Collimonas fungivorans Ter331: one gene and its partner. The main gene of each other region encodes a partner of the protein of the gene in region 2 in a complex. Links are inferred from orthologs where the notes say so. Each region holds a gene or a part of one and is shown on either strand. Other genes may lie near its edges.

The links.
Region 1: the proteins of uvrA (region 2) and mfd are in contact, whole or in part, in a crystal structure (PDB 4DFC), measured with the Escherichia coli proteins. The link is inferred for Collimonas fungivorans Ter331 from one-to-one orthologs.

The regions. Positions count from the first base shown.
Region 1 is NC_015856.1:2,106,097-2,122,838, reverse strand. What follows is about bases 6,186-10,213. They hold mfd (transcription-repair coupling factor), read left to right. Parts: upstream 6,186-6,572; coding sequence 6,573-10,013; downstream 10,014-10,213. Other genes in these bases: serB (phosphoserine phosphatase SerB), read left to right, coding at 10,051-10,213; ispD (2-C-methyl-D-erythritol 4-phosphate cytidylyltransferase), read right to left, coding at 6,186-6,428. Also shown: CFU_RS09290 (4Fe-4S binding protein), read right to left, coding at 1-58; CFU_RS09285 (FTR1 family iron permease), read right to left, coding at 120-962; CFU_RS09280 (cupredoxin domain-containing protein), read right to left, coding at 1,021-1,356; CFU_RS09275 (iron transporter), read right to left, coding at 1,404-1,946; CFU_RS09265 (hypothetical protein), read right to left, coding at 2,510-2,800; two-component system response regulator OmpR, read left to right, coding at 2,971-3,726; CFU_RS09255 (sensor histidine kinase), read left to right, coding at 3,770-5,107; ispF (2-C-methyl-D-erythritol 2,4-cyclodiphosphate synthase), read right to left, coding at 5,210-5,695; more of ispD, read right to left, coding at 5,724-6,185; more of serB, read left to right, coding at 10,214-10,899; CFU_RS09230 (DUF4870 family protein), read left to right, coding at 10,956-11,318; CFU_RS09225 (GNAT family N-acetyltransferase), read left to right, coding at 11,424-11,960; CFU_RS09220 (class I SAM-dependent methyltransferase), read left to right, coding at 12,100-12,882; CFU_RS09215 (2OG-Fe(II) oxygenase), read right to left, coding at 13,080-13,742; CFU_RS09210 (arginase family protein), read right to left, coding at 13,753-15,009; CFU_RS09205 (ATP-binding cassette domain-containing protein), read right to left, coding at 15,006-16,742. UniProt on the Escherichia coli protein: Couples transcription and DNA repair by recognizing RNA polymerase (RNAP) stalled at DNA lesions. Mediates ATP-dependent release of RNAP and its truncated transcript from the DNA, and recruitment of nucleotide excision repair machinery to the damaged site.
Region 2 is NC_015856.1:565,670-573,260, reverse strand. What follows is about bases 1-3,384. They hold uvrA (excinuclease ABC subunit UvrA), read left to right. Parts: upstream 1-322; coding sequence 323-3,184; downstream 3,185-3,384. Other genes in these bases: CFU_RS02460 (phytanoyl-CoA dioxygenase family protein), read left to right, coding at 3,236-3,384; CFU_RS02470 (MFS transporter), read right to left, coding at 1-123. In the rest of the region: more of CFU_RS02460, read left to right, coding at 3,385-4,015; CFU_RS02455 (FAD-dependent oxidoreductase), read left to right, coding at 4,039-5,259; CFU_RS02450 (PepSY-associated TM helix domain-containing protein), read right to left, coding at 5,271-6,431; CFU_RS02445 (cation:proton antiporter), read right to left, coding at 6,505-7,591. UniProt on the Escherichia coli protein: The UvrABC repair system catalyzes the recognition and processing of DNA lesions. UvrA is an ATPase and a DNA-binding protein. A damage recognition complex composed of 2 UvrA and 2 UvrB subunits scans DNA for abnormalities.

The DNA of each region.
Region 1 (16,742 bases), 1.5 Mb from region 2 along the record:
CGTACACCAGCACAATCCCCCACTGCACCCAGCGAATCAGCTTCGCATGGTCCCGCATCCAGTCAGCCGTGCGGGAAAGTCGTGTTTGCGTTTGAGGAATTGCACAAGTATTCATTGGTTTATTTGGCTGAGGCTGTGACTGACTGCGGCTGCGGCCTGGCTCGCTTGAGGAATAACAATACACACACCCAATATGCCACATACACCAGCAAGCTCATCAGCGCAGGCTGCGCGCGATAGCCGGTCAGCGTGGAAACCAGGTTGCCGAATGACGTCGTGTCGTCGAGCAGGCGCGAGCTGTCCCAGACCGGATCGACCAGCGTCGGGATGATATCCAACGACATCAGCCGCTCGATGCCGGTCAGCAGCAGGCCTGCGGCGAGGAACAGCAAGATGATTTCGGTGACCTGGAAGAAGCGGCGCCAGGAAAAAATCCTGCCGCCGAGCTGCAACAGATAGAAGGTCAGGAACGCCAGCGCAAAACCGAGCGCCGCGGCCAGCACCATCGCGCCGGCCGAGTCACCCTTGTCCGCCAGGCCCAGTCCGTAAAGAAAGATCACGGTTTCGCTGCCCTCGCGCGCGATCGCCAATGCCGCCAGCGCAAATACGCCCCACCAGTTCGCGGTTTGCAGGTTGGCGCTGAGCGAGGTTTCCATTTCGCGCTTGAGCGTGCGGCCGTGCTTGCGCATCCAGAACACCATCTGCACGATCAGTATCGCGGCCAGTATCACCATCACGATCTGGAAATAGTCCTGGGCGTCTCCCGACAGCAGCTCGCTGAAACCCAGCAGCGCCGCACCGAGGCCGATCGCGCCCAGGATGCCGACGCCGACGCCGCTCCACAGATAAGGCAAGCCGCGGCGTGCAGCTTCGCCGCCGTTCTTCAGCCACGCATGCAAAATGCCGACTACCAGCAACGCCTCGACGCTCTCGCGCCAGACTATGAACAAAATCTGCCCCATCTTTTATGACTCCATCAAACCAACACAAGCGCCGCCGCAAACGGCCGGCGGCAGCCTCTTATTTAGCGACAATCACACCCTGCGCCTGCGCATGAAAATCATCGAAAAACTTGTATTCGCCCGGCTGCAGCGGCGCAATCACCACGAACGACTGCGCGCCCGGCGCCAGCACTTTTTCCTTGCGCAGCTGGACGCTTTCGAATTCAACCGCCGACTGTCCGGTGTTGTGGACTTCGATTTTTATTTTCTGGCCGGCAGGAACCATGATCCGCGCCGGATTGAGGACGCCATCCTTCATTTCCAGCTTGAAGGTGGGCAAATCGGCGGCCATCGAAACCGTCGCCGCCAGCATCGCGCCGGCAGCAAATATGCCGCGCACTTTGCCGGCTGCCATGGACATGGCCTGCGATGAGAATTTCATGGGTGCGCATTTCTGCGGCATCAATATCCGCCTTTTTTACCGACCCCGGCAAAGGTGAACTCGTTGACCACCGTGAACGGCTTGAACCAGGCGCCGACACCGGTTTCCTTGTCGACATGGCGGCCGAAATGCGCGCCGGCATTGGCCGACGGCGGCGAGATGATCATCTTCAATGTGTATTTTCCCGGCCCCGCCAGCTTGACATTGTCGCCGTAGTGCGGACCATCGCTGGCCACCATCGGCATCATGTCGCCCTTGATGACCTGGGTCGAGCCGGCTTTGCTGAATTCGTAAGAGATGACCAGGTTCGGCATCCAGTCGCCCTCGGCAAAACCGTTGGGATTGTCTTTCACGGCATGGATATCGGCTTCGACGTGGATGTCCGACAGCTCCGCCTTGCGCATCATGCCTTCCGGCTCCATCTTGATCGGCTGCAGATAAACAGCAGCGACCTCCAGGCCATTCATGATCTGCTGCTTGCCGATCGGATATTCGGCTGCCATTGCGGCGCCGGCAACCCCAAAAGAAACAAGCACGGCCGCCGTAAGCAATTTCACATTCATGCAATCAACCTTTCGAGCTATAAATGATAATGATTATTGTTTGATTATATCATCCGATGAAATGCGCTGCTCCCTATGGCGTCGGGATAAGGGAGATCGAAATAGCCTGAGCTAATACATAATGAGAACACAAATAAAGCTTCCCAATATGCAATACCTGTGGCATAGTAACGGACTTGGTTGAGAGCAAGCAGAAAAAGTGTTTTACCTCTGTAAGCGAGAAGAAATATTAGGTTTTACGATATTTTCCTCTTCCAAAATTAACAAAGCTAATATATAATTTTGTTTTTCGCGGCTGTAGCTCAGCTGGATAGAGTACTTGGCTACGAACCAAGGGGTCGTGGGTTCGATTCCTGCCAGCCGCACCAGTATTACGAGGGGTTGCAAGAGAAATCTTGCAACCCCTTTCTGGTTTACGTCCCCGGTTTTCATTTGCCAGCAAACTGCGCCGGACAATCCCATCCCCTGCCATCCATTTTATAAAAGCAGCGCCCAATAAAAAACCGGCGATCTTCATCACCGGCTCTCTGCGCCATCCAGCTGGCATTTCCTGTTTGTCGCTATCAGCGCCGCGGCGGATAAATATCCCGGCCGGCCCTGTCGATCTGCTGACGCAAGGCGCGCCGCTCATCCGGCGACATCCGGCCGCGTCCCTCGTTAGGGTCGGAGCCGCGGCCGCGGTTCTGCCATTGCTCATCCGGCGCCTGGCCGCGGCGCGGTTCATACTGCGAGGGCGGCGGCGCGCGGCGGTCGCCGCCACGGTCGTCAGGCATACGGTCGGAACGTGCAGAGGCGCTCATCATTGCCGACAGCAACAATAAACAGACACTGATTTTCCGAAACATCTTCATCATATGGACTTCTTCTGTGAGTTCAGGATAACGGTTAAGATTTAATCGTCACAAATTAAGTGTAAGCTTCCCCATAAATGAGCATAAGATGTTTTTGGTAAAGTGTGTAACACTTTGTAATCCATGGGCTTTTACTGTATTTCCGAAGCGCACTCTGACGTTACCATACGACCATGAATACGATCAACACCCAAAACCAAACAAGCAATGCCCACCAGCATAAAATCCTGGTGGTCGACGACGACGTCCGCTTGCGTGACCTGCTGCGACGATACCTGACGGAGCAAGGCTTCCAGGTAGTCACGGCGGAGAACGCACAGGCCATGAACAAGCTCTGGATACGCGAGCGCTACGACCTGCTGGTGCTGGACCTGATGCTGCCGGGCGAAGACGGCCTGGCGATCTGCCGCCGCCTGCGCGGCGCCGGCGACCAGACGCCGATCATCATGCTGACCGCCAAAGGCGAGGATGTCGACCGCATCGTCGGGCTCGAAATGGGCGCCGACGATTACCTGCCCAAACCATTCAACCCGCGCGAGCTGGTGGCGCGCATCGGCGCGGTGCTGCGCCGCAAGGGCCCGGACGAACTGCCGGGCGCGCCGTCGGAAACGCCGCAGTCTTTCGAGTTCGGCGAATTCATCCTCGACCTCGGTACCCGTACGCTGAAAAAGAACGGTGAGTCGATCCCGCTCACCACCGGCGAATTTTCCGTGCTCAAGGTATTTGCACGGCATGCACGGCAGCCGCTGTCGCGCGAGAAGCTGATGGAACTGGCGCGCGGCCGTGAATACGAAGTATTCGACCGCAGCCTGGACGTCCAGATTTCGCGCCTGCGCAAGCTGATCGAACCGGATCCGGCCAGCCCGCTCTACATCCAGACTGTATGGGGGCTCGGTTATGTCTTCATTCCCGAAGGCCAGCCGCGCTGATGCCCTGCGCAACATTGTCCTTCCCTCGCCGGCGCCCGGCCAGATGGTAACTCCGCACCGGCTGGCCTGGCTGAAAAGCGGTCTGATGTGGCGGACCTTTTTCATGATCGCGTTCCTGATCACGGTCAGCATGGTGACCTGGGTCGCCAGCTTCAAGATCGTCGAGCGCGGTCCGCGCGCGCAGCAGGTCGCCGCGCAGATCATCTCCATCGTCACCATCACCCGCGCCGCCCTCACCCATTCGGCGCCGGACCTGCGCAGCGAACTGCTGTTCGACCTGGCCAGCAATGAAGGCATCCGAATTTATCCGCTGGAAGATACCGACCAGATCGAACCGCCGCCCGACAACGCCCTGATGCCCGACCTGGAACGCGAAGTCCGCGCCAGGCTCGGCAACCAGACCAGGTTTTCATCCAAGGTCAACGATATCGGCGGCTTCTGGATCAGCTTCAAGATCGATAGCGACGAATACTGGCTGATGCTCGACAGCGAGCGGGTCGAGCGCAGCTCCGGCGTGCAATGGCTGCAGTGGGGCAGCGTGGCAATGGTATTGTCGCTGCTGGGCGCGATGTTCATTTCAACCCTGATCAACCAGCCGCTGTCGCGCCTGACCGCCGCCACCCGCGCGGTAGCCAAGGGCTTGCAGCCGGAGCCGCTGCCTGAAACCGGCCCGACAGAAATCGAGGAAGCGAACCGCAGCTTTAACCAGATGGTCAGCGACCTGCAGCGCATCGAATCGGACCGGGCGATCATCCTGGCCGGCATTTCCCACGATTTGCGCACGCCGCTGGCGCGCATGCTGCTGGAAGTGGAAATGGCGAACCTGTCCGACGACGCCCGCACCGGCATGCAATCCGACCTGGCGCAGATGGACGGCATCATCGGCCAGTTCCTGCATTACGCAAAACCGACGGACACCAGCAGCTTCGAGAGAATTAACCTTAGCGAGCTGATCGACAGTGTGGTGCAGACTGCCACACGCCATGACGACATCCGGATCCAGACCATCATCACGCCGAATGTCCACGTGTCAGGGAATGAAACCGAACTCACGCGGGTATTCAACAACCTGATAGAAAATTCGCGCCGCTACGGCAAGAAGGAAGGCGACGAATTCGTCGAAGTCGATATCAGCTGCCAGGTCCGCCAGGACAAGGTGATCCTGAACATCGCCGACCACGGCGCCGGCGTGCCGGACAGCGAGATCGACCGCTTGCTGCGGCCGTTCACCCGGCTCGACGTCGCGCGCGGACAAGCCAACGGTTCAGGCCTCGGCCTGGCGATCGTCAGCCGCATCGTCAAGCAGCACGGCGGCAAGTTGCGCGTGAGCAACCGCGAAGGCGGCGGCCTGGCTACCCAGATCGAACTGCAATTAAAGTAATTGTAGGGTGGGCACCTGTGCCCACGCAGCACACGCCTATTTCGGCCCTGTGAGAACCTGCACTCCAGCTATTACCGTCACGCGTGGGCACAGGTGCCCACCCTACCGCGCAAACAGCAGAGCTACCGCCTCCGCTGCAATCCCTTCTTCCCGGCCCAGGTAACCCAGCTTTTCATTGGTCTTGGCCTTGACATTGACCTGGTTGACGGCGATCCCGCAATCGGCGGCGATATGCGCCACCATTTGCGGGATATGCGGCGCCATTTTCGGCGCCTGGGCGATGATGGTCGAGTCGATATTGCCGACCGTGTAGCCGGCAGCGCCGACCAGCCTTACCGCTTCGCGCAACAGTTTGCGGGAATCGGCGCCGGCAAACTGCGCATCCGTATCCGAAAAATGGCGGCCGATGTCGCCCAGGGCGGCGGCGCCAAACAAGGCATCGATAATCGCATGCAGCAGCACATCGGCGTCCGAGTGCCCTAGCAGCCCGGTTTTATGCGGAATCGTCACGCCGCCGATAATCAGCGGCCGGCCAGCCTGCAAGGCGTGGCAATCGTAGCCCTGGCCGATGCGGAACTGCTGGCTCATGCCGGGTCCTTTACATACGGTGACTTCATCATTCTTCCTTTAGAAACATCTCTGCCAACGCCACATCGTGCGGCAAGGTTACCTTGAAATTGCGCGGGCTGCCTTCGACCAGGCGCGGCTGCAGGCCCAGCTGCTCGACCGCGCTGGCTTCGTCGGTGACCGCTGCGGCCAGGGTCAGTGCGCGCACCAGCAAGCCATAGCGGAACATTTGCGGCGTCTGCGCGGCCCACAGCTCGGCGCGCGCCACGGTTTGCGCCACGCGCGCATCCTGGGTATTTTTGTCACTGCGCTTGAGGGTATCGACCACCGGCAACGCCAGCAGACCGCCGACCGCATCGTCGCGCAGGGCGACAATCAGGCGCTCGATCAGGGCGCATGTCAGGCCTGGCCGGGCGGCGTCATGCACCAGCACCCAGTCGTCATCGCCTGCCTGCTCGCGGATCGCCTGCAGGCCGTTCAGCACGGAATCCCGGCGGTTGGGGCCGCCGTCGAACAGCACCGTCACCCGTCCCTGCAGGTGCGGCGCGGCCGCCATCAGGTCGGCGATATAACCGTCATCGGCGCTGACCACCACATACACATGGCTGATCGCGCTGGCCTCGGCAAAGGTATCCAGGACATGCATCAGCATCGGCTCGCCGGCCAGCTGCATATATTGCTTGGGGATATCCGCCCCTATGCGGGCACCGACGCCGGCAGCGGGAATCAGGGCAAAATAGCGGGATGGATTCATGCACAATCTCAATGGAATCGAGTGGTTTATAATGCGGCTCTGAATTTTAACTGTCAAATCAGGCGTATTGTGGCTTTTTTTGGCCGCGATTGGGCCCCGATTGACGCGCTTGCAGGCTTGCGTAATATTGCAAAATAGGCCCCGATGTCCTTTGATCTAGAAAAATTGCTGCCCAAGCCGGCATCCCGTTTTGTTTTGCCGGCGCTGCATGGTTCGGCCGATGCGTTTGCATTGGCGCAAGCCGCGCTGGCGCTCAAGCCGCAGCAAAGGATGCTGGTGGTGATCGTGGCCGACGCCACCGACGGCCAGCGGCTGCGCACCGAAATCCCCTGGTTCCAGGCTGGCGGCGGCCAGAACAACGGCCTGCGCTGCCATTTGCTGCCGGACTGGGAAACCCTGCCCTACGACGCCTTCTCGCCGCACCAGGACCTGGTCTCGGAGCGGCTGGCGACCTTGTACGAGGTGCAGAGCGGCCAATGCGACGTGCTGCTGGTGCCCGCCACCACCGCCCTGGTCAAGATGGCGCCGCCATCCTTCCTGGCCGGCTACACCTTCTTTTTCAAGCAAGGCGAGACGCTGGATGAAGCGCGCCTGAAATCGCAGCTGACGCTGGCCGGCTACAGCCATGTCAACCAGGTCATGTCGCCCGGCGAGTATTCAGTGCGCGGCGGCCTGATCGACATTTTCCCGATGGGTTCGGTGCTGCCGTACCGGCTGGACCTGTTCGGCGACGCCATCGAAACCATACGCACGTTCGACGCCGACACCCAGCGCTCGATGTATCCGGTGAAGGAAGTCCGGCTGCTGCCGGGCCGCGAATTCCCGATGGACGAAACGGCGCGCTCGGCTTTCCGCAGCCGCTGGCGCGAAGTGTTCGAAGGCGACCCGTCGCGCTCGGCGATCTACAAGGATATCGGCAACGGCATCGCCTCGGCCGGCATCGAGTATTACCTGCCGCTATTTTTTGAAGACACGGCGACCTTGTTCGAGTACCTGCCGGCGACTGCGATGTTTGCCCTGGTGGGCGATATCGATAGCGCCATCCAGCGCTTCTGGAGCGACACCCAGTCACGCTACAGATTCCTGAAATCGGACCGCGAGCGCCCGTTGCTGGCGCCGGAAGCCCTGTTCCTGACCGGCGAGAATTTCTTCAGCCTGGCCAAACCGTTCGGCCGCTGGGTGGTCCAGCACAGCGACGCCGCCTCCGAGTTGTCGGCGCCGATCCCGAATATCGCCGTCAACCGCCGCATCGACGACCCGCTGACCAACCTGCGCGCCTACCTGCTGCAAAGCGACCGGCGCGTGCTGATCTGCGCCGAATCGAACGGCCGCCGCGAAACCTTGCAGCAGTATTTCAACGAATACGATCTGCCGCTGGCGCTGTGCGACGGTTACGCCGATTTCATCACCTCGGATAAAAAACTGATGCTGGGCGTGGCGCCCTTGCATGCCGGCTTTGAGCTGCAGCAATTCGCCTTCATTACCGAAACCGAGCTGTACGCCGGTTCCGGGCGCCGCATCGGCAAGAAAAAACAGGAAGGCGCAACCCAGGTCGAATCCATGGTGCGCGACCTGTCCGAGCTCAAGATCGGCGATCCGGTGGTGCATATCAACCATGGCATCGGCCGCTACATGGGCCTGCTCAGCATGGACCTGGGCGAAGGCGAAACCGAATTCCTGCACTTGGAATACGCCAAGGACACCAAGCTTTACGTACCGGTATCGCAGCTGCATGTGATTTCACGCTACTCCGGCGCTTCGCCGGAAGATGCGCCGCTGCACGCGCTCGGTTCCGGCCAGTGGGAAAAGGCCAAGCGCAAAGCTGCGCAACAAGTGCGCGACACCGCCGCGGAACTGTTGAACCTGTACGCACGGCGTGCCCTGCGCCAGGGCCACGCTTTCGAATATTCGGCACACGATTACGAAGCTTTCTCCGAGAGTTTCGGCTTTGAGGAAACCGCCGACCAGGCCGCCGCGATCAATGCCGTGATCCAGGACATGACCAGCGGCAAGCCGATGGACCGCCTCATCTGCGGCGACGTCGGTTTCGGCAAGACCGAGGTCGCGCTGCGCGCCGCCTTTGTCGCCGTGCTTGGCGGCAAGCAGGTCGCGATCCTGGCGCCGACCACCTTGCTGGCGGAACAGCACGCGCAAACCTTCGCCGACCGTTTTGCCGACTGGCCGGTAAAGATCGCGGAACTGTCGCGTTTCCGCAGCGGCAAGGAAGTCACGCAAGCGATCAAGGGCATGGCCGACGGCACGCTGGATATCGTGATCGGCACCCATAAACTGCTGTCCGACGATATCAAGTTTTCACGCCTGGGACTGGTGATCATCGACGAAGAGCATCGCTTTGGCGTGCGCCAGAAAGAAACGCTGAAGGCGCTACGGGCCGAAGTCGACGTCTTGACGCTCACGGCAACGCCTATCCCGCGCACCCTGGGCATGGCGCTGGAGGGCTTGCGCGAATTTTCCATCATCGCCACTGCGCCGCAAAAACGCCTGGCGATCAAGACTTTTGTACGCAGCGAAGGCGAATCGACCATCCGCGAAGCCTGCCTGCGCGAACTGAAGCGCGGCGGCCAGGTCTACTTTCTACATAATGAAGTGGAGACGATCCAGAACCGCAAGGCGATGCTGGAAGCGCTGCTGCCGGAAGCGCGCATCGCCATCGCCCACGGCCAGATGCACGAGCGCGACCTGGAAAAAGTCATGCGCGATTTTGTCGCCCAGCGCTTCAACATCCTGCTGTGCACCACCATTATCGAAACCGGCATCGACGTGCCGACCGCCAACACCATCATCATGCACCGCGCCGACAAGTTCGGCCTGGCGCAATTGCACCAGCTGCGCGGCCGCGTCGGCCGTTCCCACCACCAGGCTTACGCTTACCTGCTGGTGCATGACGTCCAAGGCCTGACCAAGCTGGCGCAGCGCCGGCTGGATGCGATCCAGCAGATGGAAGAACTCGGCAGCGGTTTCTACCTGGCCATGCACGACCTGGAAATCCGCGGCGCTGGCGAGGTGCTGGGCGATAACCAGTCGGGCGAAATGCACGAGATCGGCTTCCAGCTGTATTCCGACATGCTCAACGAAGCGGTGCGCTCCCTGAAGAACGGCAAGGAGCCAGACCTGGCGGCGCCGCTGTCGACTACCACCGAAATCAACCTGCACGTGCCGGCCCTGCTGCCCAACGACTATTGCGGCGACGTGCACGAACGGCTGTCGATCTACAAGCGGCTGGCCAATTGCAACGCCCAGGACAAGATCGACGACCTGCAGGAAGAATTGATCGACCGCTTCGGCAAGCTGCCGGACCCGGCCAAGGCCCTGATCGAAACGCATCGGCTGCGGATCGCCGCCAAGTCGATAGGTATCGTCAAGATCGATGCCCATACCGACTCCGCCCTGTTGCAGTTCGTGCCGAATCCGCCGATCGACGCCATGCGCATCATTGAACTGATCCAGAAAAACCGCCACATCAAGCTGAACGGCCAGGACAAATTGCGCATCACCGTCAACATGCCGGACCTGGCGGCGCGCCTGACCCAGGTCAAGGCGACCATCAAGGCCTTAGCCGGATGACGTTCCGATTATTTGATTTTTGTAGAACCATAGACACATGAACCTTATTTTACAAAGCCTGAACGCGGACCGCGGCGCCATTGACCGTATCGCCAACCTGGCCGGCGTCGCCGCTGTCGACATCAGCAACGGCGGCCGCCATGCCTGGCGTTGCGACGGCGTCGACTATTCGGAAAGCCTGAAAACGCTGATCGACGCCGCCGGCTACGGCGCCCGGATCGATTGCGCCTGGCTGCCGGCGGCGCTGAAACTCGGTGATTTCAAATTGCTGGCGATGGACATGGATTCGACCCTGATCACGATCGAATGCATCGATGAAATCGCCGACATGCAGGGCTTGAAGCCGCAAGTCTCGGCGATTACCGAAGCGGCGATGCGCGGCGAACTGGAGTTCAATGAAAGCCTGACCCGGCGCGTAGCCTTGCTCCAGGGCCTGGATGCGACGGCGCTGCAGCGGGTGCTGGACGAACGGCTGCAGTTGTCGCCGGGCGCGGAAACCATGCTGACGGCGGTCAAGGCGGCCGGTCTCAAGACCTTGCTGGTGTCGGGCGGCTTCACCTTCTTCACCGACCATATGAAAGCCGCCCTCGGACTCGATTACGCCCATTCCAACGTGCTGGAAATCGTCGATGGCAAGCTGACCGGCAAGGTGCTGGGCGGCATCGTCAATGCCGAGGAGAAAAAACTGACGGTCGAACGCGTCTGCGCCGGGCTGAATATCGCTCCCAGCCAGGCGATTGTGATGGGCGACGGCGCCAACGACCTCGCCATGATGAAGATCGCTGGCCTGTCGGTCGCCTTCCGCGCCAAGCCGGTGGTACGGGCACAAGCCAGCGTGGCCTTGAATTTTGTCGGTTTGGATGGCATCTTGCCTATATTGGCGTAATTCCTGACGGAAGCAGCGCCTACGGAGACGGTATTCCCTAACCTTGAAGGAAAAACATGGCCAACGAACTGGTTTTCGATAGTAAGCTGCACTCCGAGAAAAATCTTGCCTGGTGGCTCTATCTGGGCCACGCCGCCAGCCTGTTGTTCTCGCTCGGAGCCTTTTCCTGGATTCCCTTGATCATTAACTACGTCAAGCGCCAGGATGCAGCGGACTCTTTTGTATATAGCCACCATAACTGGCAGATCCGCTCGTTCTGGTGGTACCTGCTGTGGGTGGTGGTCGGCGTCGCCCTGTGCATGACCGTGATCGGGATTCCGGTGGCGTTCGTGGTGTGGGGCGTGGCCTGGCTGTGGAAGGCTTACCGCCTGATCAGGGGCCTGGTCGACCTGAATGACAACAAGGCCATGCCTGCCTGATTTCCCCGCAACGCTGCCCGCCGCCGCGGGCAGCGGGCAGCGGGCAGCGGGCAGCGGGCAGCGGGCAGCGGGCAGCATCATCCATCTACCAAGCTGTTTCAATCCATGCGTAACAATCTCATAGCGCCCGTGGTCCGGCCCATGCTGGCAAGCGATATCCCGACCGTCATGCGGATCCAGGCCGAGTGCTATCCGCCGGCGATGCTGGAATCCGAAGAAGTTTTCCGCGCCCGCCTGGCGCTGACCCCGGCCACTTGTTGGATCTGGGAGCCGGGGCTGGATAACGCCGCCGCTTATCTGTTCAGCTATCCCACCAGCACGGACGTCATCACCCCGCTCGGCGCCCGCTTCAAGCTGGCCTCGGCGCCGGATTGTCTGTACCTGCACGACCTGGCGGTCGCCCCTGCCGCGCGCGGCCAGCGGGCGGCGAATCTGCTGGTAACGGCTGCACTAGGCCATGCGCGTGCAGCAAACCTTGGCTGGAGCGCCCTGGTATCGGTGCAGCATTCACAGGCATTCTGGGGCAGCCTTGGCTTTGCCGCGGCCGAAGTCAGGCACTTGCCGGCCAGGGAAAATCTCGATAGCTATCAAGTTGTAGGCAGCCTGCATGCCGCGGTCTATATGCTGCAACAATTGACCTGAGCCCCACTGCAGCGATAACATGAGCTGCGGCATAAGCCGCAAACCACTGTGGACATGACAGACTGGAGGTTGGGTATGAAAGCTTGCGTTTCTTTTAAGAGTGAAAAAAACATCAACCACTTTAAAGGAACGCGCCGCCATGGCCACTTCTGTTTCTGCGCAAAATCCCTTCAAATACACCACCATCGCCCATAGCGGCCACCATTACTGCAGCCCGCTTTCTGCAGGCATTGCCGCCACCCTGCTGGCCGCGCTGCAACTGCAGGCCGGTTCTTTAGTATTGGATGCCGGCTGCGGCAAAGCGGGGCTGCTGCGCGATTTGCTGGCGTCGCAGCCGGTGTGCGGTGTCGGCGTCGACATCAATCCGGCTTTCCTGGCTGAAGCCGCCAACGCCTGGGATGCCAGCAACCCGGGCGATGGCCGGCTGACGCTGATCGCCAGCCAGCTTGAACAACATCCGCTGCCGGCCGGCGGCTACGATGCGATTCTGTGCGTGGGCTCCACCCATGCACTAGGGGGATTCGAGCCCAGCCTTGCGCTCTGCCGTCAATGGCTGAAACCCGGCGGCGTGCTGCTGGTGGGTGAAGGCTATTGGAAACGGCCGCCGTCGAATGAGTATCTGCTGACGCTCGGCGCCACGGAAGACGAGCTGAGCAGCCATGCCGAAAACATTGCGCGTGCACTTGCGCAGGGTTTCAAGTTGCGCCTGGCGATGGCTAGCAGCGACGAGGAATGGGACCGGTACGAACACATGTACTGCCAGGCGGTCATGCAATATGCGGCATCTCATCCGCACGACCCCGACACCGTAGCCTTTGGTGAGCGCGCCAGGCGCTGGTATCAGAACTACCTTGCGTTTGGCAGATCGACGCTTGGCTTTGGCCACTATCTTCTGGAAAAGCCGCGCATCTCTAGAGCCTAGGAAAATGCATCCAACCAGCACCACTAACCTTTTATTAGTGACAAGAATTTCCGCTGTCGTCCATGCGCCATCGTTATTCCCGCGAAAACGGAACTATTTTAACTACCGTATTCCTCAGCTTGGCGACACTGAATCTCGGGCGAGAAAATAAGTCAGTTACTTGGCGGTACTTGGCAAAAACATTCGTCGTCACCAATTCATTCGACGAAGTGGTGACGATAGACCGAGTCCCATTCCTGCTTCGGTCGCGCGTTGAGTTCGTCAGCCACCTTCGACTTCATCACCTCAGGCATTGACGTGATGAAGCTGTTGACGCCATAGCGTATACCTGATTTAACTGGCGTCACTCTGTGCACCCAGAAGCAGTCGGCGGGCCAGATCAGTGCGTCGCCCCGGTTCAAGCGGATGCGCCGGTCATCGTTGAAGAAGCCGAACTCACCGCCGGTGTAGTCGTCGTTCAGTGCGAGCGTGCAGCTAGCGAGCGTGAACTCATCCCAGTCGGTGTGTGGATGGATTTGCGCGCCCATGGCGTAACGCAGCACGCGGTAGTCGTGCGAATAGCGCAGCGACCTACGAAGTAGTTTGGTGTTGTAGCGCCCTTGTGCCTCGAGATAGTCGAGCCAGGCCTTTAGCGCAGTCCAAGTGCGCCGGTGCGCCGCCTCAAACGCCATGGAACCGGGCGGCAGTGACACTGCGTTGAAGGTCGATTCGACACGCCGGCCAGAGCTCGCATCCATCGACGACTCGCGATAGGCACCGCCCCGTTGCTGCAACTCGTCGAAACTGCGTATGATGATGTCACACTCCTCGGCTGGCACAACGCCTGGCAAGTGCAGCAGCAGGTCATAGAGATCGGGCATCACAGTGTTCCTAGACGATCGTTGAATACAGCAGATCCCGCGTAGGCGTGACTTTACGCAGGTGAAAGAGGTAACGGCTGGCTAGGCGAGCCGCGATCGCCGCGGTGCCATGCGCCTCTGGTGGCGCATCACCGATCTCGACGAACTCCATGCCGACGATGTGAAACTCATGAAACAGCCGCTCGAAACAAGCTAGCAACGGATAAAGGCTGAGCCCGCCGAGCACAGGTGTAGCGGTCTGCGGATAATCGGCGAGCGCGAGCGCATCGACGTCGAACGTAACAAACCAGGGCAAGGACGGATCCATGCCGTCGAGAAGTCGCTGGTAGCCGCTGGTCTCGGCCTCGAAAGCTGACAGTACTTGCACCTTCGGATCGTGCACGCAGGCAACTCGTTCGGTCGGCTGATGGAAGAAGTCGCGCACCCCTACCTGCCACAGCGCCAGCACGTGCGGCATGCGGCGCACCCAATGCATCACGTTGGCGTGATTGAGCCGTTCATCGCAGACTGCGCCGACCGTATATAGATCCGGGTGCGCATCGATCTGCAGCACCCCCAGCCTCGGGTAGCGCTGAGCCAGCGCGCCGACGCTGTAGTAGGCTAGCGCGTGGTCACCACCTAAGATCAACGGCCGCGCTCCGCGGGTGACGATCGTCCGACACACATAAGCAGCGCGTTCGCCGATGTCGCTCGCTCGATCCTGGAGCGGCTGGTGAACCACATCACCCACATCGAACAGGCGCATTGACGCAGTATCGAGTTGACAACCAAAATCGAGGTCTAACAATACTCCTTGCCGAGCCGATGCCCCAAGCGGCGACTCAATCGACTGAGCCAAGTGCGTGCGTACCCAGCGGCCTCCACTAGCCACCGAGACTTTTCCCTCGGCCGTTGTAGCGATTGGCACGTGTAGCAACACCAGATCGTCTTCGATGAGCATATCGAGATCGTACACTGGCAACGCGCATCCGGCGGGCCGTGCAGCCGGTATGCACAATCCGCCGCCAAGCGCGTCTGCTTGGCTCTCTGGCAACAAGAAGAGGTACTTCACCAGTGTCTCGAACACACTGGTGCCCAGGCACTGAGCCAGCACATCGCCAGTTTTCGGCGGTTCTTCTGCAGCGCGTTTCAGCAGTGTCGCGATGGATTCAGCTGCACGTAGACGCTTGCTGCCGAACGGCAGACGCATCTCGACCCGCCCATCGCCAGCGAGCTCCCAGCGCAGCCGCGGGTGTACGCGATAGTGATTAGCGTAGTCGGTCGTCACGGTAGCGCCTCCTCTCGCATTTCTTCCATCCAAGGCTGTAGCGACGCCAATCCTTGCGCGTGCGCGGCCTGCACCACGCGGTTGCATATGTCGGGCGTCGCGAAATTACGGGTCAAGCCCAACGTCAAGCCTTCGTTAACGACCTCGTGCCACCAGCCAGCCGGGATCAATAGCAGGTCACCCGGTTCCTGCTCGAAGTAACGCCAATGTCCCTGATCACGGCGCTCGCGCAACACGACAACAGCGTCGGCACGGTGCTTGTTGTAGTCGGCAACGAGTAATGCTGGCGGATGCAATGCGATCCGCTTACGACCACGAATCACTGCCAGCCAGGCATGGGTGTCAAGCACATCGTAGTGCAAGCTTGTGCCTGACCCTTCTGGTCCGATGAAGATCCATAGCAACGGCTTGAACAAGCGCTGCGGAATACGCTGCAGCACATCGGGCTGTGCTTCGGACGGCTCACTGAAGTCAGCCAGCATGTCTGGGTGCTGCTCGAAGAAACGCCAACCGGAGGCATAAAGCGACGCCAAAGGTTTCTTACCATAACGTATCGCCCGCATGTAATCGGCCAACCGTACTTCGCCGGCCGGCTCGCCCTGTGTATCGGTCAGCGTCAGCAGGTCACCACCCCTGCTGGAGATGAAGTCCCAAGTCCAACGGCGATGCGCTTGCCAGTGGTATGTCGCACCCTTCAGTAGCGTGGGTTCGGTGGGAAATGAGGTCTGAGACATGTGCGGATGGCGGATGCCGCGGCTATCGTCTTCGTGGCGCAGTAGCTGCTGGAACAGCGTATTGCGGGCAAGCAGCTCCTGCGGCGAGCCGGCGTCGACGATGCGGCCCTGGTTCATCACCACAATCTGGTCGAAGCGTTCGAGCGTAGCCACACGGTGCGTGACGACGATGACGGTGCGCCCAGGTGTGTCGTCGACCAAGTAGTCGATGATACGCGTTTCGGAGATCGTGTCGATGGATGAGGTGGCCTCATCGAATACAACTAGCGGCGCGTGCTTGAGCAGCGCGCGTGCGATGCTTAGCCGCTGCCGTTCACCGGTGGACAACGACGCGCCGCGCTCACCGACCTCGGTCTCTATGCCCCTCGAGAGGCCCTGCACTAATTGCAGCGCCTGCGCCGCCGACAGGGCATGTTCGATCGTCTTCATCGCCGACTCTGACGCCCCGTAGGCAATGTTTTCGCGCACACTGCGATTGAACATCAGTGCGTTCTGCACCGCCTCACTCGATGCACGAGCCAGCTGTCCGGCCGAGCAGTCCGCCAGTGGCGCGCCATGCAGTTCGACGCGCCCTAGATCCGGCTTCAGATCGCCACGTAACACCGCCAGCAGCGTTGACTTACCAGAACCCGACGGCCCGACGATACCGACCTTGCTACCCGGCTCGATCCGCAGGCTCACATCGCGCAGCATCTCGACGTGATTGTACGACGCGGTCACGTTCTCCAGCACAACGTGACCGGGCTTAGGCAGCGGCTGGCTATCGAGACCAAGATCAACTTCGATCACAGACAGCTCACGCAATCCCGACCGCAGCACGCCCAGTGCATCGAAAAGATCCACAAAATGGAAGGCAACAGATTCAAAATGCCAGCTCAGTGCGATGATCAGCGAGCAGATCGTGATCAACTGCGGCAGGGGCAAAATGCCCGCACCGTACTGCTGCACTGTATAGATCGCGACGGTTAAACCAAATAGCCACTTGTACGCGGCTTCAAT
Region 2 (7,591 bases):
GCCCAGCATGCGCAACGCAAATATCGACGCCAGGGAGGCGCTCGCCTTGACTTCGGCGCGGCTCATGCCGCTGCTGATTTCACTGCTCATTTCGCTGTCGAAAGAGGAAGACGAATTATTCATATTGGGTATTGGCGAATGGCGCCTGTCACGGCTGCACAACGACGAAGATCGAAACCCGTTATAGTATCAGGTTGATCCGTTTGATATGGCATGGCCGCGCCCGGCAGCGATTCCCGCCAGGGGCTGCGGCAAGCCTTGCAGACGTGAATTGCAATTCCAACAAGCCAACACGGCCTTAAACTTACGCTGAAAGCTGTAAATGGAAGAGATCCGCATCCGGGGTGCGCGCACGCATAACCTCAAGAACATCAATCTGGATTTACCCCGCAACAAACTGATCGTGATCACCGGTTTGTCCGGCTCCGGCAAGTCGTCGCTGGCGTTTGACACGCTGTATGCGGAAGGCCAGCGGCGTTATGTCGAATCGCTGTCGTCCTACGCCAGGCAATTCCTGCAGCTGATGGAAAAGCCGGATGTCGACCTGATCGAAGGCCTGTCGCCGGCGATTTCGATCGAACAGAAAGCCACCTCGCACAATCCGCGCTCCACCGTCGGCACGGTGACCGAGATCCACGATTACCTGCGCCTGCTATATGCGCGGGTCGGCACGCCTTACTGCCCGGATCATCCGGAGAAGCCGCTGGCGGCGCAGTCGGTGTCGCAGATGGTCGATGCGGTGCTGGCGATGCCGGACGATACCAAGCTGATGATCCTGGCGCCGGTGGTGGCCAACCGCAAGGGCGAGCATGTCGACCTGTTCGAACAGATGCAGGCCCAGGGGTTTGTGCGCTTCCGCATCCAGAGCGGCACCGGCGCCGCCAAGATCTATGAAGTCGACGACCTGCCCAAGCTGAAGAAGACCGAGAAGCACACCATCGACGTCGTGATCGATCGCCTGAAAGTCAAGGCCGACACCAAGCAGCGCCTGGCGGAGAGTTTCGAAACCGCATTGCGCCTGGCCGAGGGCCGTGCGATTGCGCTGGAGATGGATAGCGGCACCGAACACATGTATTCCAACAAGTTCGCCTGCCCGATCTGCGGTTATTCGCTGCAGGAGCTGGAGCCGCGCCTGTTTTCGTTCAACAATCCGATGGGCGCCTGCCCGGAATGCGACGGCCTGGGCCATATCGAGTTTTTCGATCCCAAGCGCATCGTCGCCTTCCCTAACCTGTCGCTGGCCAGCGGCGCGGTCAAGGGCTGGGACCGGCGCAACCAGTTCTATTTCCAGATGCTGACCAGCATCGCGGCGCACTACGCTTTCGATATCGACGTGCCGTTTGAAAAACTTCCGGAGAAAGCACAGCAGGCAGTCCTGTATGGCTCCGGCAAGGAAACCATACCGTTCAGCTATGTCAACGAACGCGGCCGCACTGTGATCAAGGAACACACATTTGAAGGCGTGGTCAACAACCTGCAGCGCCGTTATCGCGAAACCGATTCGATGGCGGTCAAGGAAGAGCTGGCCAAGTTCATCAATGAAAAAGAATGCCCGTCCTGCCATGGCGCGCGGCTGCGCGTGGAAGCGCGCTTCGTCAAGGTCGGCAACGGCAAACAGGAACGCGCCATTTACGAAGTCGCGGCGACGCCCTTGCGCGAAACGCTGACCTTCTTTGAAAAACTGAAGCTGACCGGCGCCAAGAAGGAAATCGCCGACCGCATCATCAAGGAAATCGTCTCGCGCCTGACCTTTCTCAACAATGTCGGCCTCGATTACCTGTCGCTGGAACGCAGCGCCGACACCTTGTCCGGCGGCGAAGCACAGCGCATCCGCCTGGCGTCGCAAATCGGTTCCGGCCTGACCGGCGTCATGTATGTGCTGGACGAGCCGTCGATCGGCTTGCACCAGCGCGATAACGACCGCCTGATCGAAACCCTGCGCCATCTGCGCGACATCGGCAACAGCGTGCTGGTGGTGGAGCATGACGAAGATGCGATCCGCACCGCCGACTATGTGGTCGACATGGGCCTGGGCGCCGGCGTGCATGGCGGCGAAGTGATCGCCGAAGGCACCCTGGAACAGATCCTCAAAAGCAAGAAATCGCTGACCGCGAAGTACCTCAACGGCACCTTGAAAATCGCCGTGCCGGAGAAACGCATACCGGCCGATCCGGACCGCCAGTTCATCATTACCGGCGCCACCGGCAACAACCTGAAGAACGTCACCATGAACCTGCCGGTCGGCTTGCTGACCTGCGTCACCGGGGTTTCCGGTTCGGGCAAGTCGACGCTGGTCAACGACACCTTGTACCATGCCGCGGCGCGCCATCTGTATGGTTCGCAGGCGGAACCGGCGGCGCATGAATCGATAGGCGGACTGGAGCATTTCGACAAAGTGATCTCGGTCGACCAGGCCCCTATCGGCCGTACGCCGCGCTCCAATCCGGCCACCTATACCGGCTTGTTCACGCCGATCCGCGACCTGTTTTCGACCGTGCCGATGGCCAAGGAACGCGGCTACAACGCCGGCCGTTTCTCGTTCAATGTCAAGGGCGGCCGCTGCGAAGCCTGCCAGGGCGACGGCGTGATCAAGGTCGAAATGCACTTCCTGCCGGATGTCTACGTGCCGTGCGACGTCTGCCACGGCAAGCGCTACAACCGCGAAACGCTTGAAGTGCACTACAAGGGCAAGAGCATCACCGAAGTGCTGGGCATGACGGTGGAAGAAGCCTATGAGTTCTTCAAGCCGGTGCCGGTGATCGCGCGCAAGCTGCATACGCTGCTGGATGTCGGCCTCGGTTATATCCGCCTCGGCCAGAGCGCCACCACGCTGTCCGGCGGCGAGGCGCAGCGCGTCAAGCTGTCGCTGGAACTGTCCAAGCGCGATACCGGCCGCACCCTGTATATCCTGGATGAGCCGACTACCGGCTTGCACTTCCACGACATCGACCTACTATTGAAAGTGATCCACCGCCTGCGCAACCAGGGTAATACCGTGGTCATCATCGAGCACAACCTGGATGTCATCAAGACCGCCGACTGGCTGATCGATCTCGGTCCGGAAGGCGGCGCCGGCGGCGGCCGCATCATCGCTACCGGCACGCCGGAGCAGGTGGCGGCGAACCCGGCCAGCGTTACCGGCAAGTACCTGGGACCCTTGCTGGAAAAACCGAAGAAAAAATAAACAGGCATGCCCCCGGCCAGCGCGGCCGGGACATGCAATAGCGAGATAACGATGTCTACCAACACCTCCCCGGCGCTGTCTGCAGCGCAGATTGACGCTTTCGAAAAAGATGGTTATCTGGTCTTGCCGCACCTGGTGCCGGCCGCCGACTGCGAGCTGATGGCGGCCACCGCCAACGCCCACCTGGCGCAGGCAGTGGCGCCGCTGGAATACGAATCCGAAGTCGGTTATGCCGGCGCGCCGAAGTCGCTCGACAGCGCCGGCGGCCGCACCGCACGGCGGCTGCGCAATGCCTACCAGCGCGACGGCAGTTATCGCGCCTGGGCCACAAATCCGCAGCTGGTGGCGATGCTGGAACTGCTGCTGGGCGAAGCGGTCTGCCTGACCTTGTCGCACCATAACTGCGTAATGACCAAGCATCCGCACTTCGGCACCGCGACCGGCTGGCATCGCGATATCCGCTACTGGTCGTTCCCGCGCAACGAACTGATTTCGGTCTGGCTGGCGCTGGACAGCGAAAACGCCAACAACGGCGGCCTGCGCTTCATTCCAGGCTCGCACCGCTTCGACATCAAACCCGAGCAGATGGACGAGCTGGATTTCCTGCGCCCGGAAGTGGCGGCCAACCAGGCCCTGTTTGCGCAAGGGAAATCGGTCGAACTGCAACAGGGCGACGTGGTGTTTTTCCATAGCGGCCTGTTCCATGCCGCCGGCCGCAACAATACCGACACCGTCAAGGAGTCGGTGGTGTTTGCCTATCATGGAAAAAGCAATCCCCCCGTTCCCGGCAGCCGCTCCGCCGCCTCGGAAGATATCCTGCTAAGCAGCTAATCTCACTTCGGGACATTCCCAGCATGCAGCGTATAGCCATCATCGGCGGCGGCACCGCGGGCGCCGCCAGCGCGCTGTTCCTGGCGCGCGCCGGCCATCAGGTCACGCTGTTCGAGCGCGTGGCGCAACCGACCGCGGTCGGCGCCGGCATTTTGCTGCAGCCTACAGGCATGCACGTGCTGGATGCGCTCGGACTGCTGGAGCCTATCCTGGCGCACGGCGCCCGCAATGACCGCCTGTTCGGCACCACGGCCGGCGGCCGTACGGTGCTGGATGTGCGTTACCGCCATCATGACGCGCAGTCGTTCGGCCTAGGCCTGCATCGCGGCGCCTTGTTTTCCGTGTTGTGGGAAGCGCTGAAGACGGCCGCCATCAAGGTTTGCAGCGGCGTCAATATCTCCCGCATAGAGCAGCGCGGCGGCCAGGCTCTGTTGTTTTCCCGCGATCCGGCGCCTGGCGGCAGCGAGGCCGAGGCCGGTGAATTCGACTGCGCCGTGATTGCCGATGGCACCCGCTCCGACTTGCGCGCGGCGCTGGCGATTCCGCAAAAAGTGACGCCCTATCCCTGGGGCGCATTGTGGGCGCTGGTGCCGGACGACGGCTTGACCCAGGGCGGTTTGCGCCAGTGGTTCCACCACGCGCAGCAGATGCTGGGATTGATGCCCACCGGATTCGCCTATCAGGAAATGACGCAGCCGATTCTCAGCCTGTTCTGGAGCCTGCGCGCGGACCGCCTGCCGCACTGGCAGGAACAGGGCCTGGCGGCGTGGAAACAAACCGTACTGGCGCTGGCGCCGCCGATAGCACCGGCGCTGGAACACATACAAAGACCGGAACAGCTCACCTTCGCGCGCTATGCCGATGTGCAGATGCGCCACTGGCACCACGGCCGGATAGTCTGCATCGGCGATTGCGCCCATGCCACCAGTCCGCAACTGGGACAAGGCGCCAACCTGGCGCTGGTCGACGCCATGACGCTGGCGCAATGTTTTGCCGAGAGCTCTGCGGTAGAACCGGCGCTGGCGCTGTATTCGCAACGGCGGCGGCCCCACCTGCGTTATTACCAGGGCGCCAGCAAGCTGCTGACGCCGTTCTTCCAGTCCGATTCACGCATCGCCAGCACCTTGCGCGATATCGCCCTGGGTCCGATCTGCCGCCTGCCGGTGGCGCGCCAGCAGATGGCGCTGACGCTCAGCGGCAGCAAGACCGGCTGGCTCTATGGCCGCTTGCGGCAGTCGAAATAACAGGAAAACGGTCAGGCCTGGTGCAGATGGCGGGCCCGCACAATCGTTTCCGATTTGCGTTTTTTCAGCCAGATGGCGATGCCGGTAATCATGAACAGCAGCGGCAGGAAACCCATGAAGGCGACCAGTATCTTGCCCGGCAGACCCAGTATCTGACCGGTATGCAAACCGTATTGCACGCCGATGAAAGCATCGCCGCCCGAGCCCGTCAATGGATCGAGCGCGCGCAGCACATGGCCGTCGCCAGCGTCGACAAATACGCGCACGCTGCCGCTGTCCTGGATGTCATCCGGCTTGCGCATGCGGATCTGGTAGATGCCGTGTTTGTCGTCGCGCGCGATGCGCGCCGGCGTGGCGCTCGGCATGCTGGCCTGCGCCGAAGCCAGCGCCTGCTGCCAGCTGATCTGCTGCTTGCTGTCGGTGGCCAGCGACTTGGCGACTTCCTTCGGCGGCGGCGTCAATGGCGACAGGCTGGACACCAGCGGACGGGCCACGTCCGGCAAATTCATCACGGCGCCGGTAAAAGCGGTGATCACCAGCAGCACGCCGGCCACCAGGCCGACCGTGCGATGCAAGTCATACATCAGGCGGAAACCGCCGGCGCCGCGCTTGATCGAGAGCGCCTTGCCCCAACCCTTGCGATGCCGGGGCCAGGCCAGGGCGAAGCCGATCAGCAGCGTCGCCAGCCACATCAGGCCGAGGCTGCCGGAAATGATGGCGCCGGGCTTGTCCAGCAACAGGTAGCGATGCAGGCGGAACAGGAAAGGCATCAGGTTCTGCGGCGCTAGGCTGACCGCCTTGGTATTGCGTTCGCCGACCACGGCCGCCGTGACCGGATCGATAAACACCGTATCCATCGCCAGCTCATCGTTCGGCTTGCGCGGCCGCAGTTTTGCCTGGAGCGGTGCGTTGGGATCCTGCTCCATGGCGAAAAATCCCAGCTTTGCATGCGGGTAATCGTGCTCCACCTTGGCCACCAGGGCATCGATAGTCTGCCGGCTGCCGCTGGAATTGGGGCTGAGATGGTAGAACTGCGGATTGAGCCAGGCATCGATGTCGTCATTAAACGCCAGCGCCGCCCCGGTCAGGCCCGCCATGACAATAAACAAGGACAGCAGCAAGCCGCTGTAGCGGTGCAGCTTGACCAACCAATGACGTATTGCTTTTTTCACAATTACAAACCCGCTTACTTGGCTTAACAAAGCCTGTATTGTAAATGTCGATTGAATGAGAATGGGTATTATTTCAAAGATCTTCGGCGCTGTGCTGGCTGGTGCTGGTCCAGGCCTGCAACAAACGCCCTTCTGCGCGAGAGATGGCATCCGCCGCGCCGCGCAAGACGACGATGTCTCCTGCCTGCAACACTGCCTCGGGCGTGAGGGGGATGCCGCTGCGTCCGCGCCGCAGGGCGGTGATCTCGGCGCCCATTTCCGGCAAGCCTAGCCAGGCCAGCGAACGGCCGATGGCGCGTGCGCCTTCCGGCAAGGCTACCGAATGCAGCCGCACCTGCAGATGATCGGCAGCGTCCTGCGCATCGTCGATGCCATGGAAGAATCCGCGCAAGGCAGCATAACGCTCGTCGCGCGTCGCCTGCACCCGGTGCACCACGCGGCGCAAGGGCACTCCCAGCATGACCAGCGCATGCGAGGCCAGCATCAGGCTGCCTTCCAGGGCTTCCGGCACCACTTCGGTGGCGCCGGCGGCGCGCAGCTGGTCGAGATCGGTATCGTCGTAGCTGCGCACGATCACCGGTAATGCCGGCGCCAGCTCGCTCACATGGTGCAGCACTTTCAAGGCGGAGGGCGTGCTGGCATAGGTGATCACCAGGGCGGCGGCGCGATGCACGCCGGCGGCTACCAGGCTTTCGCGGCGCGAGGCGTCGCCGTACGAAACATGGGCGCCGGCAGCGCGCGCGTCGCGCACCCGGTCCGGATCGAGATCCAGCGCGTGGTAATCGATGCCTTCTTCTTCCAGCAGCTTGGCCAGGCTCTGGCCGCTGCGGCCGAAGCCGGCGATGATCACGTGCTTCTTGGTGGCCATGGTGCGGGTGGCGATCTGGGTCAGGGCCAGCGATTGCATCATCCATTCGCTGGAAGACAGCTTCATCACGATGGCATCGGACTTGGCCAGGATGAACGGCGCCGCCAGCATCGACAGCACCATGGACGCCAGGATCAGCTGCACCAGCAAAGGATCGACCAGTTGCAGGCCGCCGGCCTGGTTCAGCAGCACAAAACCGAACTCCCCCGCCTGCGCCAGCGCCAATCCAGTGCGCAGCGCCACGCCGGTGGAAGCGCGGAAGAGTTTTGCCAGCGCCGTAATCAGCACGAAC